DNA from 4 places in the Comamonas trifloxystrobinivorans genome. Region 4 is predicted to be linked to each of the others. Evidence: predicted binding sites of a transcription regulator. Region 4 holds the regulator's gene; each other region holds the start of a gene.

Region 1 (3,630 bases), on a different contig from region 4:
TGCCTTGGGCATGGCTTACGCGCTCCAGGGCTGGGGCCAGTGCCTGCATATCGAAGCGCCATTGGGGCCAATCAGGCGATTGCCAGATGTATTCGCCGCTAAACATGCGGTGAATAATACAGGCAATCACCGCAATCGGCCAGTTGCCGTTGGAAGCTGCTTACAAAGGGGGCGCTTCAAACCTTCTCTGACCAACTGCAAGGCCTTTACTCGAAGCGCGGAAACTTAGCGCTGATCGCCGCCCCGCAGCATCCACAAATACAGCTGCTCCACTTTCTCGCGCGCCCAGGGCGTCTTGCGCAAAAACTTCAGGCTCGACGAGATGCTCGGGTCCAGGTTGAAGCAGCGCACGGGGATGCGGTCGCCCAGGCCGGCCCAGCCGAAATGGTCGACCAGCTCGTTGAGCATGCGCTCCAGGGTGATGCCGTGGAGAGGGTTGCGCGGTTGTTCTGGGCTGTTCATGGGGGCTGATTGTCGTTGACTGGGCGGGTTTGCGTGCGGGCAGGGCCTCTCACCAGCCATGGCGGCGCATGTTTGCGGGCTGGGACTACTTCGCTGCAGCGCGGCTTGCCGCTAGGATGTGCGCTGGCGTGGCGCTGGGCTGCGCACCGGTCATAGTCAACTGCAAGGATAGATTCCCATGTCCCAACAAGGCACCAGCCTGATGCTGGATTCGTTTTGGCGCGCCGCGGCGTACTGTTTCCGGCCCCGGGTGATTGCTTTGTCGCTGGTGCCGCTGGTGGTGATGCTGCTGGCGCTGGGCGGCTGGGCGTATTTCTTCTGGTCGGGCAGCGTGGCGGCAGTGCAGCATTGGGTGGAAACCATTGGCTGGCTGCGCACCATGTTCAGCTGGTTTGGCGGCAGCAGCACTGAGGGTTTTGCTGCCGGCATAGCGCCTTTTGTGGTGCTGGTGCTGATGACGCCCGTGGCCGCCGTGCTGGCTTTGCTGGTGATCTCGTTTTTGATGACGCCTGCTTTGCTGCGCATGGTGACCGAGCAGCGCTTTGCCACCTTGGCCAAAAAGCACGGCACAGGTCTCATGGCTGCCATTGCCTGGGCGCTGGGCACTTCGGTGCTCGCGGTGATTGCCTTTGTCGTGACCATGCCGCTGTGGCTGATTCCGCCGCTGGTGCTGGTGGTGCCGCCGGTCATCTGGGGTTGGCTGACTTACCGTGTGATGAGCGTGGATGCATTGGCCGAACACGCCAGCAAGGCTGAGCGCAGCACCTTGCTGCAACGCTACCGCTGGCCGCTGCTGCTGATGGGTGTGATCTGTGGCTACATCGGCATTGCGCCCAGCGTGGTCTGGGCCTCGGGCATTGTGTTTGCCATTGGTTTTGTGGTGCTGGTGCCTATTGCGGTGTGGATTTACGCCATTGCCTTTGCTTTCTCATCGCTCTGGTTCATCCACTTCAGCCTGGCGGCCTTGCAACAGTTGCGTGCCGAGCAGGGCGATGGCGAGGTGATCGACGCGCCCGCCAGCGCGCCCGCATCGGCCCCGGGCGTGGACAACAGACTGCAAAACGAGCAATTGGTGCACCACAGCCCGGCGGCGGCAAGTGACCACGCACCGGATTGATGCATGCACCATAATGGTGCATAAAAGTGCAAATTTGGTGCATGCGCGCGCAGCGCAGGCTGCCTCTGCGGTCTGCACGCAGTTGGTGCCGTGCGTGGCTTGGTTTGCTCATTCTGGTGCGTCGGGGCAGGGCATATGCACGGTCAGCGTGCACTTCGCTGGGCGGTCGCGGTGCAAAAATAATTTCATGGTCGACAAGAGCGTAGGCCTCCCCAAAGCGCTGTACAGTCACGCTCAGCGCCGCGACAAGGCGGGTTTGCCGGGCCTGGGCCCCGGGCGCAGCAGGGTTGTCATAAAACTGGCACGCAAACTGCTTTAGTCTTGTCACAGCCTTTTTTATTCACGATTTTCTTTGGAGCTATAGATGGCCAAGAGCGTTGCAGATGTGATGAGCATGTTGAGCGAGAACGAGGTCAAGTTTGTGGACCTGCGTTTTACCGACACCCGTGGCAAAGAACAGCACGTCACGGTGCCTATCTCGCACTTTGACGAAGACAAGTTCAGCTCGGGTCACGCCTTTGACGGCTCTTCCGTCGCTGGCTGGAAGGGTATTGAAGCCTCGGACATGCTGCTGATGCCCGATCCCAGCACCGCCAACATCGACCCCTTCTTTGAAGAAACCACGCTGTTCCTGCAGTGCGATGTGATCGAGCCGGGCGACGGCAAGGCCTACGACCGCGATCCCCGCTCGGTGGCCAAGCGCGCCGAAGCCTACCTGAAGGCATCGGGCCTGGGTGATACCGCTTACTTCGGTCCTGAACCCGAATTCTTCATCTTCGACGGCGTGCGTTGGAGCACCGAACCCAACCACCCCTTCTACGAAATCGAAGAGTACGAAGCGCCCTGGAACAGCGGCGCCAAGCTGGACAACGGCAACCGTGGCCACCGTCCTCGCGCCAAGGGCGGCTACTTCCCCGTGCCTCCCGTCGACAGCACGCAAGACATGCGCGCCGAGATGTCGCTGGTGCTCGAATCGCTGGGCATTCCAGTCGAAGTGTTCCACCACGAAGTGGCTGGCGCTGGCCAGAACGAACTGGGCACCCGTTTCTCGACCCTGGTTGAGCGCGCTGACTGGACCCAAGTGCAGAAGTACGTGATCTGGAACGTGGCCGATACCTACGGCAAGACCGCTACCTTCATGCCCAAGCCTTACGCTGGCGACAACGGTTCGGGCATGCACGTGCACCAATCCGTGTGGAAAGACGGCAAGAACCTGTTCGCAGGCGACGGCTATGCCGGTCTGTCGGATTTTGCGCTGTACTACATCGGCGGCATCATCAAGCACGCCCGTGCCCTGAACGCCATCACCAACCCCGGTACCAACAGCTACAAGCGCCTGGTGCCCGGCTTTGAAGCCCCGGTGAAGCTGGCTTACTCGGCCAAGAACCGCTCGGCCTCGATCCGTATTCCTTACGTGAGCAACCCCAAGGGCCGTCGCGTGGAAGCGCGCTTCCCCGATCCGCTGATGAACCCCTACCTGGGCTTTGCCGCTTTGCTGATGGCTGGTCTGGACGGCGTGGAAAACAAGATCCATCCCGGCGAAGCTGCCACCAAGGATCTCTACCACCTGCCGCCCGAAGAAGACAAGCTGGTGCCTACCGTGTGCCACAGCCTGGACCAGGCGCTGGAAGCACTGGACAAGGACCGCGCATTCCTGACCAAGGGCGGCGTGTTCAGCGACAGCATGATCGACGCCTACATTGAGCTGAAGATGACCGAAGTGACGCGCTTCCGCCAAGCCGTGCACCCGATCGAGTTCGACATGTACTACTCGCTGTAATAAGCGGGAATCGCAGTAATCGATACCCTCGTGAGGCAAGCGAAAGCGGCCTCTGCAACGGCCCGCATTGAGCGGGCCGTTTTTTTATTGGGTTATTGCAGATGCTGGGGTTGCTTGGTTGGCGCTGCTTGCTACTCTACTCTCAGGTGGTTTTTCTAACTGGCGTTGGCTGGCAATGCTTGCATTAGCTTGCCGGGTCTCGCCCCGGCAGGCGACCTCCCTTTTTGCCCAGCCAAAAAGGGAGGCGAAAAATCTGCCCCACATCCAGCGT
Region 2 (3,630 bases), on a different contig from region 4:
AGGTTTGCTGCTCGTGGGTCAATAGCATGGGCATGCGGCCAATGTATAGGCAAGCGGCGGCGATTGCCAAGTCAGCCAAAGGCGTAGTTTCCCCGCGCTGTGCTGGCGCGTTGCAAAGTGTGGACAATGGCGGCCATTGCACTTTTCCAAGCACCATGACTGACACCACCAACACCGCCCGCCCCGAGCTGCCCGACCACCTGTCCATCGACCCCAAGAGCCCGCATTTCGCGCGCGAGGTGTTCAACCACGACATCGGCATTCGTTTCAACGGCACCGAGCGTTTCGATGTTGAGGAATACTGCGTGAGCGAAGGCTGGGTGAAAGTGCCCGCCGGCAAGACGGTCGACCGCAAAGGCCGCCCGCTGCTGATCAAGCTCAAGGGCCAGGTCGAGGCCTATTACAAGGACTGAGGTCCTCGCGCCCCAGGCGTGCAAAAGAATGAGCTGCCAGAGCGATCACGCGCTGGCAGCTCTTTTTTATATAGCGGCCCAGGAACAGGCCACGCCCTGCTCCTGGCCACCCTCCCCTTTCAGATCAGCGCTTGCGCCGGGCCGAAAAACTCGTACTTCACCTGCGCCTCAGGCACGCCCAGTTTGTGCAGCGAAGCCTTGACCGAACGCATAAACGGCTTGGGGCCGAGGAAGTACACATCCGCATCGCGCGAAGCCGGCAACCACTGGCCCAGCAACGCTTCGGTCAGATAGCCTTCGGCCGCCACCGATTCGCCGTCTTGCATCTTGTCGTACACATAAAAGGGCTTGAGCTGGCGGTGCTGCTGCGCCAGCGCATCGACCTGGCCACGGAAAGCGTGCACCGCGCTGTCGCGTGCGCAGTGGATAAAGGTCACGGGGCGGTCGGTTTGCAGCGCTGCATCGAGCATGGGCAAAGTGGGCGTGATGCCAACGCCGCCGCTGATCAGCACCAGCGGCTTGCTGCTGGCCTGCAGCACAAAGTGGCCAGCCGGCGGGAACAGCTCCAAGGTGTCGCCCACCTGCACCTGGTCGTGCAGAAAGTTGGACACCTTGCCACCAGGTTCGCGCTTGACGCTGATGCGGTAGCTCTTGCCATTGGCCGCCGCCGAGAGCGAGTAATTGCGGCGCTGCTCGGTACCGTCGACGATGGCGCGCAGGCCAATGTACTGGCCGGGCTGGTGCGCGATCACGGCCTTGCCGTCGACGGGCTCCAGGTAGAAAGAGCTGATCTCGGCGCTTTCTGCTTCTTTCTTCACCAGCTTGAAAGCACGCGCACCGCGCCAGCCACCTTCGGCAGCAGCCAGGTCGTCGTAGGCCTTGGCTTCGGCAGCGATCAAGATGTCGGCCAACTGGCCATAGGCGGCGGCCCAGGCGTCAATCACCTCGTCGGTGGCAATCTCGGCGCCCAGCACTTCGCGGATCGAGCGCAGCAGGCAGCTGCCCACTATCTGGTATTGCCCGGGCTGCACTTGCAGCGCTACGTGCTTGTTGATGATTTGAGCGGGCAGATCGCCCAGGTTTTCGAGCTTGTCGATGTGCTTGGCGTACATCAGCACGCTGTGTGCCAAGGCGCGGGGCTGCGCACCGCTTTGCTGGTGCGCCTGGTTGAAGAGCGGGCGCACCTCAGGGTATTCGCCGAGCATCATTTGGTAGAAATGCGTGGTCAGCGCTTCGCCACCGGTCTCCAACAAGGGAACGGTGGCTTTGACGATGTCTTTCTGGCGAGCGGTCAACATGCGATGTCCTTTCTAGTGGGTTTGCCACAGGGAATGCATGCTCCGTGCCAGCACAGGTTTTGTGGAATATCAAGGCCTTGTAACATAAACGCAGTCACACTGACCGCACTTCAATGCTGTGTTTTTGACACCAAGAGTCGTTTTGACATCACCCCAAATCCTCCACGCCGTCATTCCGCTGGTGGCCGATCTGGCGCAAGAGCTGCCCGAACGCGAGCGCCTGCGCCGCCTGCTGGCCGCCCTGCGCACCTTGTTGCCGGCCGACGCCGTGGCCTTGCTGCAGCTCGAAGGCGAATGGCTGCGCCCGGTCGCCATCGATGGCCTGGTGCCCGACACGCTGGGCCGCCGCTTCAAAGTGGCTGAGCACCCGCGTCTGGCGCAGCTGCTGGCCGCCGGCCAGGCCATGCGCTTTGCGCCCGACAGCCCGCTGCCCGATCCCTATGACGGACTGATCGCCCTGCCCGGCGAGCTGAACGTGCACGACTGCATGGGCTGCGTGCTGCAAACCGGCGGGCTGACCTGGGGCCTGCTGACGCTCGATGCGCTGGAGCCCGAGCGCTTTGCCAACGGCAATGCGCTGGAAATGCTGCAGGCTTTTAGCAACCTGGCCGCCGCTACCGTGGCCACGGCCGAGCGCGTGCAGCAGCTGGCGCAGGTGGGCCGCACGGCCGAAGCCTTGCCGCGCGCCAGCGGCAAGCGCGAGCTTCTGGGCACCAGCCCGGCGGTACGCCAGCTGCACAAAGACATTGCGCTGGTCGCCGCCAGCGATTTGTGCGTACTGATCACCGGCGAAACCGGCACCGGCAAAGAGCTGGTGGCGCAGGCCGTGCACGCGCAATCGAGCCGCGCCAGCAAACCGCTCATCAGCATCAACTGCGCTGCCCTGCCCGACAACCTGGTAGAGAGCGAGCTGTTCGGCCACGTGCGGGGCGCCTTCACCGGCGCAATGTCCGAGCGGCGCGGCAAGTTCGAGCAAGCCGACAACGGCACCTTGTTCCTCGACGAAGTGGGCGAGCTGTCGCTGCCCGTGCAAGCCAAGCTCTTGCGCGTGCTGCAAAGCGGCCAGCTGCAGCGCCTGGGCTCCGACCGCGAACACCAGGTGGATGTACGCGTGATCGCCGCCACCAACCGCGATCTGGCCGCCGAAGTGCGCGCTGGCCGCATGCGCGCTGATTTTTACCACCGACTCTGCGTCTACCCGCTCACCGTGCCGCCGCTGCGCGAGCGCGACAGCGACACGCTGGTGCTGGCCGGCTACTTTCTCGAAGAAAACCGCTCGCGCTTGCAGCTCGGCGGCCTGCGCCTCGACGCTGCCGCGCAATCCGCCTTGCTGGGTTACGCCTGGCCCGGCAATGTGCGCGAGCTGGAACACCTGATCAGCCGCGCCGTGCTGAAAGCCCTGAGCCGGGCGCCGTCACACAACACCGGCCGCGACAGCAGTCGCCCGCGCATGCTGAGCATCGGCGTGGAAGATTTGTGGGACGACAACGCGCCCCCCGCGCCCGTGCCGGCACCGCCGGGCTGGATGGCCGGCAGCGACAAAGCGGCCGTCATCACCATGCCCGCGCCAAGCGCACCCGCCCTGGGCCTGCGCGAAAGCGTAGAGCGCCACGAACGCCAGCTGATCGAAAACAGCCTGAGCCGCCACGCCGGCAGCTGGGCCGCCGCCGCCCGCGAACTGCAACTCGACCGCGCCAACCTGCAGCGCCTAGCCAAGCGGCTGGGGGTGGAGCGGAGCCAGGCAGGGCCATAACTGCCAGATGCTGGAGGCAGCCAACAAAAAACCTCTGCGCCAACACAGCGCAGAGGTTTTTTATGAGTTTGTCGGCCCCAGTACCGTCAGCGCTTACTGGCCCTTGATGCCCAGCAGTTCCACTTCAAAGTTCAGCGTGGCATTGGGCGGGATCACGCCGCCAGCG
Region 3 (3,630 bases), on a different contig from region 4:
GTGTGACCACAAAAGCCTGGCCTTCGTCCTTGCCTTCAAACGGGTCGCCATAGGTGAGCAAGGCAGCCACGCGCTCGGCTTGGGCAGCGCTGAGGGGCTTGTCGGTAGCCACCAGATGCACAAAACGGGCAGCAATGCCCGTTATTTTTGGATGGATCGCCGTCAATGCGGTCAGCAGTTGTTGGGCGCGGAAGGAGCTGAGGGCGTTTCCGCCGGCGAGCTGGGTCAGGTGCAGTGTCACGTGGCAGCCTATGTGGATCTAGGAGGATGGAGAAAAGCACACATGCGCCTTGGCCACCGCCACGGGCGGGCCGTGGCAAGCAGGTCAAGGGGTGGGTTAACCCGGGATTCTACTGTGCCTGCCCCCACCCGGTAGCCGTGCGGCCAACATGCCAATCGGGGCGGTGGGATAATTGCCCGCTATGACTATCAAAATCAATACCGAAGAAGACATTGCCCAGATGCGCATCGCAGGCCGCCTGGCCTCGGAGGTTTTGGACTACATCACCCCCCACATCCAGCCCGGCATCACCACCAAGCAGATCGATCTGCTGTGCGCCGAGGCCATGGAAAAGCAAGGCACCAAGTCCGCCTGCATCGGCTACCAGCCACCGGGCATGACGCCCTACCCGGCCTATGTCTGCACCTCGGTGAACCACGTGGTCTGCCACGGCATTCCCAATGACAAGCCTTTGAAGAAGGGCGACATCGTCAACGTGGACGTGACCATCATCACGCCCGAAGGCTATTTTGGCGACAACAGCCGCATGTTCGTCATCGGCGACGGCACCATCGCCGGCAAGCGCCTGTGCAAGCTGACCTACGAGGCCATGTGGCACGGCATTCAGCAGGTCAAAAACGGCGCCCACCTGGGCGATATCGGCCACGCGATCCAGAAGTTTGCCGAAGGCAATGGCCTGTCGGTGGTGCGCGAGTATTGCGGCCACGGCATCGGCAAGGTGTTCCACGACGAGCCCCAGGTGCTGCACTACGGCCGCCCCGGCACCGGCGTGGAGCTGAAGACCGGCATGATCTTCACCATCGAACCCATGCTGAACCTGGGCAAGAAGGACATCAAGGATCTGGGCAGCGACGGCTGGACCGTCATCACCAAGGACCACAGCCTGTCGGCCCAATGGGAGCTGGAAGTGCTGGTGACCGATACCGGCTACGAGGTGCTGACCCTGTCCGAAGGCTCGCCCGCCCTGCCCGATTTTGTGACGACGACCAAGTGCTAAGCCCCAGCAAGCACTGAGCGCCAGCCCAACAAAGCGACCTGCGGGTCGCTTTTTTACGTCTGCACCCAAAGCCCAACGGCACCGTAGCGTTTACCGGCTGTTGGCTGTTGAGGATGTCCCACAACCCCTTTCAGCCAGCGCAGGTTGCCGCGAAAGATTCGCCTCGCGAAGCTTTCGGGGACGCTGGATGTAGGGCACGTTTCTTTGCTTACTTTCTTCTGGGCCGGCACACCGGACGTGCAGCAAGAAAGTCGGTCGCCTGCCGGGGCGAGACCCGGCCAGCTGCAGCAAGCAATTTGCACAACGCCAGTTGAACACCGCCCCACTAACTTCTGCACAAACCGCAGATAACCCACCCACGATTCCGCAAAGCACCCCCGGGCGTGCCACGCCCCCAACTGGTGCACTTGGCACAAAAACTGCTTATAGCTGCGCGCTGTTTTCCTGCTATGGCACACTGCCAGCGACAGCTCTGAATTGCACCATGAACGATCCCCGTATTTCGTCGCTGCGCGAGCAGTACCAGGCCCGGCGCGCGGCCGTGTTTGACGCCATCATGGCGGGCGGCACCAGCACCCGCGGCATCCAGGGCCAGCTGCGCAAGCTATCGCACCTGGCCGATGGGCTGCTGTGCGATTTGTGGCAATGCGCGCAATTGCCCGGCAGCCTGAGCCTGGTGGCGGTGGGTGGTTTTGGCCGGGGCACGCTGTTCCCGCACTCGGATATTGACGTGCTGCTGCTGCTGCCCGCAGGCACCGATTTGGACAGCGATGCCACGCTGCGCACCCAAATCGAGCAGTTCATCGGCTCGTGCTGGGACGCGGGGCTGGAGATTGGCTCAAGCGTGCGCACCATCGCGCAGTGCATTACCGAGGCCGAGGCGGATGTGACGGTGCAGACCGCGCTGCTCGAATCACGCTGTATCACCGGTGCGCAGCCGCTTTACCAACAGTTTCAGCAAGCGCTGGAGCGAGCCATCAGCCCGCAGGCCTTTGTGGTGGCCAAGGTGCTGGAGATGCAGCAGCGCCACAACAAGTACGAAAACACCGCCTACGCGTTGGAGCCCAATTGCAAGGAGTCGCCCGGCGGTCTGCGCGATCTGCAGCTGGTGATCTGGCTGGGCCGCGCCACCGGCCTGGGTGACAGCTGGAAAGCCCTGGCCGCCAACGGCCTGGCGACCGATTACGAGGTGCGCAACCTGCAGCGCAATGAGGATTTGCTCAGCCTGATCCGCGCGCGCCTGCACATTGTGGCCAAGCGGCGCGAGGACCGGCTCGTGTTCGATCTGCAGACGGCTGTGGCCGAGTCTTTTGGCTTCAAGACCGAAACGCCGAGCGGCCAGCGCTTCCCCAAACGTGCCAGCGAAGAGCTGATGAAGCACTATTACTGGGCCGCCAAAGCAGTGGCGCAGCTGACGCAGATTCTGCTGCTCAATATGGACGAGCGCCTGCACCCGGCCAGCCACGCGCTGCACCGCATTGACGACGAGTTTTACGAGAAGGCCGGCATGATCGAGGTGGCCGACGACGAGGTCTACCAGCGCAACCCGCACGCGATTTTGCGCACCTTTTTGCTCTACGAAACCGAGCCGGGGCTGAAGGATTTGTCGGCCCGCACCTTCCGTGCGCTCTACCACGCGCGCACGCTGATGAACGCCAGCTTCCGCCAGGACCCGGTGAACCGCGCCACCTTCATGCAGATTTTGCAGCAGCCGCGCGGCATCACCCACGCGATGCGGCTGATGAACCAGACCTCGGTGCTGGGGCGCTATCTCTGGCCTTTCCGCCGCATCGTCGGCCAGATGCAGCACGACCTGTTCCACGTCTACACGGTGGACCAGCATATTCTGATGGTGCTGCGCAATGTGCGGCGCTTTTTCATGGCCGAGCACGCGCACGAGTACCCGTTCTGCTCGCAGCTGGCCGCCGGCTGGGACAAGCCTTGGCTGCTGTACTTGGCCGCGCTGTTCCACGATATTGGCAAGGGCCGTGGCGGCGACCATTCGGAGATTGGCGCTGCCGAGCTGCGCCGCTTTTGCCGCGAGCACCAGGTGAGCAAAGAGGACACGCAGCTGGTCACCTTTTTGGTGCAAGAGCATTTGACGATGAGCCAGGTGGCGCAAAAGCAGGACACCTCGGACCCGGATGTGATCACCGCCTTTGCCCAGCGCGTGGGCAACGAGCGCTATTTGACCGCGCTTTACCTGCTGACCGTGGCCGATATTCGCGGCACCAGCCCCAAGGTGTGGAACGCCTGGAAAGGCAAGCTGCTGGAAGATTTGTACCGCGCCACTTTGCGCGTGCTGGGCGGCCGCGCCCCCGATCTGGCCGCGCAAGTGGAAACCCGCAAGCGCGAGGCGATGGTGCTGCTGGCATTGTCCGCACAACCGCAC
Region 4 (3,630 bases):
GTTGGCTGTTGGCTGTTGGCTGTTGGCTGTTGGCTGTTGGCTGTTGGCTGTTGGCTGTTGGCTGTTCAGGATGTTCCCCCCTTTCAGCCAGCGCCTGCGGACGCAGCAAACACCGGCGGTTTGGCTGCCGTAGAGCAGCCAAACTTCGTGAACTGACTTGCGGCAGCTGTTTGAATGGAGCGCTTTAGCGCGAAATGAGTTTTGCCGCACGCCGGTGTTTGTTGTGGCCGCAGGTTGCCCCGAAAGATTCGCTACGCGAAGCTTTCGGGGTCGATGGATGTAGGGCACGTTTCTTTGCCTTCTTTCTTGCCGTGCAGCAAGAAAGAAGGTCGCCTGCCGGGGCGAGTCCCGGCCAGCTGCAGCAAACAAAGCAGCAAAACGCCAGTTAGAAAACAGCCCGCCAAAAACAGCAAGCCGCGCTACAGCGATTTGCGCAAACTAGCCGGCGGAATCCGCATCGCCTCGCGGTATTTGGCCACCGTGCGGCGAGCACACTCAATGCCTTGCTCTTGCAGCAGATCGGCGATCTTCGCATCGGACAGCGGCTTCTTCGGGTTCTCTTCGTCGAGCAGCTGCTTGATCAGCGCCTTGACCGCCGTGCTCGATGCGCTGCCGCCGGTTTCCGTGCCCAGGCCCGAGCCAAAGAAGTACTTGAGCTCCACCGTGCCTTGCGGCGTGGCCATGTATTTGGCGGTGGTGACGCGGCTGATGGTCGATTCGTGCAGGCCCAGCTCGTCGGCAATTTCGCGCAGCACCATGGGACGCATGGCCAGCTCGCCGTGCACGAAGAAGTTGCGTTGTCGCTCCACAATCGCCTGCGATACACGCAAGATGGTGTCAAAGCGCTGCTGGATGTTTTTGATGAACCAGCGCGCCTCTTGCAAGCGCTGCTGCAGCGCGCCGTGGCCTTCGCTGCCTTTGTGGCCGCGCAAGGCGTTGGCGTAAACCTCTTGCACGCGCAGGCGCGGCATCACCTCGGGGTTGAGTTGCACGCTGAAACCCGGCACCGGCAAGCCCCGCTCATTGCTGGGGCGGACGATGATGTCGGGGATGATGGCGTTGCGGTCCACATTGGCGAAGGGGCGGCCCGGCCGGGGTTCCAGCCGCGCGATGATGCCCAGCGCCTGGCGCACCGAGGGCTCGTTGCAGCCGGTCAACTGCATCAGTTTGCGCACATCGCGCCGCGCCAGCAGGTCCAGTGATTCCTGACACACCAGCAAGGCGGTTTCCAGCGCCTGGGCGTCGCCTTCCGGGTCGGGCGAGCCCTCTTCATCCAGCAAGCGCTGCTGCGCCTTGATTTGCAGCGTCAGGCATTCGGCCAGGTTGCGCGCGCCCACGCCTACCGGCTCCAGGCTTTGCAGCAAGCGCAAAGCCACGGTGAGGTGGTGCAACAGGGTGTCAAAGGCCTCGGCATCAGAGGCATCGCCAAAGCCTTGGGCCAGCTCGGCGAGCGAGTCTTCCAGGTAGCCGTCGTCGTTCAGCGATTCGATCAGCAGGTAGAGCGCGGCGCGGTCTTCTTCGCACAAGCGCAGCGATAGCGCCTGGCGGTGCAGCACGTCTTGCAGGCTGACGTGCTCGGAGCTGCGGTCAGAAGCGGGTGTTTCTTCTTCGTCGTCGCCGTGGCTGCTGCGGGCGGGCAGGTCGCCGCCCCATTCTTCCCAGTCGGAGGCTGAGTCGCCCGTAGCGGCTTCGGCATCGGCGCCGGTTTCCTTGCCGGCGGCAAAATCCAGGCTTTCGCCAGCAGCGGTGTCGCCTTCAAAATCGTTTTCGTGGCTGGTTCGCTCTGCGCTGCCAACCGAGGCTTCGGCGGCGCTATCGGCAGTGCCAGCCGGTGCGTCAGTTGCTGGTGCAGCGGTTGCATCGGCTTCGGCACCGGGCTCGGCTGCAGCGTCTTCGGCATCGCGTTCGAGAAAAGGGTTTTCGTCGAGCATCTGCTCGACTTCCTGCTGCAGCTCCTGGGTGGACAGTTGCAGCAAGCGGATCGACTGCTGCAGCTGCGGCGTGAGCGTGAGGTTCTGCGAAACCCGCAGCGAGAGCGATGGCATCATGGCTGCGCCCTCCGGTCACTGATGTGGGTACACGCTTTATGCGAGGCCACAGCCTCCCCAAGCACAGCGCGCCCAGCGCTGCGCCAGCGGCTGGTTCGTGTCTCACATGCGGAAATGCTCACCCAGGTACACCCTCCTAACGTCGGCGTTTTCCACAATCTCTTGCGGCGTCCCCGCGGCCAGCACCTTGCCATCGCTGATGATGCAGGCGTGGTCGCAAATGCCCAGGGTTTCGCGCACGTTGTGGTCAGTTATCAGCACGCCAATGCCGCGTTCCTTGAGGAAGGCGACGATGCGCTGGATCTCGATCACCGCGATCGGGTCGATACCCGCAAACGGCTCGTCCAGCAAAATGAATCGGGGCTGCGTGGCCAGTGCACGGGCAATTTCTACCCGGCGGCGCTCGCCACCCGAGAGCGCCAGCGCTGGCGATTCACGCAGGTGGTCGACCCGCAGCTCTTGCAGCAACGCGGTCAGTTGGCGCTCTACTTCGCTGCTCGACAAAGCGCGGCCATTGGCGTCTTTTTGCAGCTCCAGCACAGCGCGCACATTGTCTTGCACGCTGAGCTTGCGAAAAATCGATGCCTCTTGCGGCAGGTACGACAGGCCCAGCTGCGAGCGCTTATGAATCGGCATGTTGGCGACCGATTGGCCGTCGATGCGGATGTCACCGCCGTCGCTGCGCACCAGGCCCACGATCATGTAGAACGAGGTGGTTTTGCCCGCGCCATTGGGGCCGAGCAGGCCCACCACTTCACCTTTGCGCACCGACAGCGAGACGTCCTTGACCACCTTGCGGCTGCCGTAGGATTTTTCGAGGTGCAGCACTTCGAGCTGGCTGCGGTGGTCGCTGCCAGCGGCGCGCGCGTTGACCGAGATGGTTGAAGATGCCTCGGCCACGATCACTGGGCTCCGCCGTTCAGCTGCGTGCTGGGACGCAGTTTTTCCTTGTCGTCCGCCGCAGCCTTGGGCTTGGCGGCTTCGGCCTTGTCGTCTGCCTTGGGCGTGAGGACTACGCGCACGCGGTCTTGCTTGGGCGCGCCAGGCTTGGTGGCCGCCGCCTGCGTGCTCTTCTGGCCGTTGACGGTGAAGGTGTCGCTCAGGTTGTTGTAGACGATGACCGAACCGCTGACCTGGTCGGTCAGCGTGGTTTCGCGGTAGCGGCGCAGCTCGCCACGGCGCTCGAAGTGCACCGTGTCGTCGCGGCCGTTGTAAGTGATGACTTCGCCTTCACCTTCGATGAATTCTGCCGGAGCGCCCGGTGCGGTGTCGCGCTTTTGCCGGAAGAAGGCCAGTTTGCCGCCATCGGCCGTCACCACCCCGTGCTGGAAGCCATCGCGGTCCTGGCTGACCGTGAGCTTGCCGCCGCGGATGATGATGGTGCCCTTGGTCACCACCACATTGCCGGTGAAGACACTGGTTTGCTTGAGCTCATCGTGCGTGCCGTTGTCCGCCTCGATGTTCATCGGCTTGGTGCGGTCGGCGCGCTCGGCATGCGCCAGCAGCGGCACAGCCAGTGCAGCAGCCAGCAACAGGGAGGAAAAAAGACTGGGTTTTTTCATAAGGCATGAATCTTGCTCTG

The links. Region 4 encodes sigma-54, which starts transcription at its own class of promoters, with help from an activator protein. Its sites were predicted from a motif close to TGGCANGNAANCTGCTTT; they were not measured.
Region 1: a site for sigma-54 is predicted at 1,879-1,896, ahead of glnA (type I glutamate--ammonia ligase). Genes of this name have one in related genera too.
Region 2: a site for sigma-54 is predicted at 1,744-1,761, ahead of hmpA (NO-inducible flavohemoprotein). Genes of this name have one in related genera too.
Region 3: a site for sigma-54 is predicted at 1,647-1,664, ahead of ACFIQF_RS14615 ([protein-PII] uridylyltransferase). Genes of this name have one in related genera too.

The regions. Positions count from the first base shown of each region.
Region 1 covers NZ_JBHZGV010000007.1:194,929-198,558, reverse strand. Annotated here, with positions in the region: gene ACFIQF_RS10190 (Fic family protein) at 1-106, opposite strand, end outside; gene ACFIQF_RS10185 (VF530 family protein) at 226-462, opposite strand; gene ACFIQF_RS10180 (EI24 domain-containing protein) at 641-1,579, shown strand; gene glnA (type I glutamate--ammonia ligase) at 1,944-3,359, shown strand.
Region 2 covers NZ_JBHZGV010000028.1:16,219-19,848, forward strand. Annotated here, with positions in the region: gene ACFIQF_RS23395 (DUF445 domain-containing protein) at 1-34, opposite strand, end outside; gene ACFIQF_RS23400 (DUF3297 family protein) at 156-413, shown strand; gene hmpA (NO-inducible flavohemoprotein) at 533-1,711, opposite strand; gene norR (nitric oxide reductase transcriptional regulator NorR) at 1,854-3,464, shown strand; gene ACFIQF_RS23415 (FKBP-type peptidyl-prolyl cis-trans isomerase) at 3,558-3,630, opposite strand, start outside.
Region 3 covers NZ_JBHZGV010000011.1:65,902-69,531, forward strand. Annotated here, with positions in the region: gene purL (phosphoribosylformylglycinamidine synthase) at 1-241, opposite strand, end outside; gene map (type I methionyl aminopeptidase) at 423-1,238, shown strand; gene ACFIQF_RS14615 ([protein-PII] uridylyltransferase) at 1,723-3,630, shown strand, end outside.
Region 4 covers NZ_JBHZGV010000030.1:12-3,641, forward strand. Annotated here, with positions in the region: partial or broken gene ACFIQF_RS23795 (hypothetical protein) at 1-288, opposite strand, end outside; gene ACFIQF_RS23800 (RNA polymerase factor sigma-54) at 420-2,048, opposite strand; gene lptB (LPS export ABC transporter ATP-binding protein) at 2,151-2,927, opposite strand; gene lptA (lipopolysaccharide transport periplasmic protein LptA) at 2,951-3,610, opposite strand.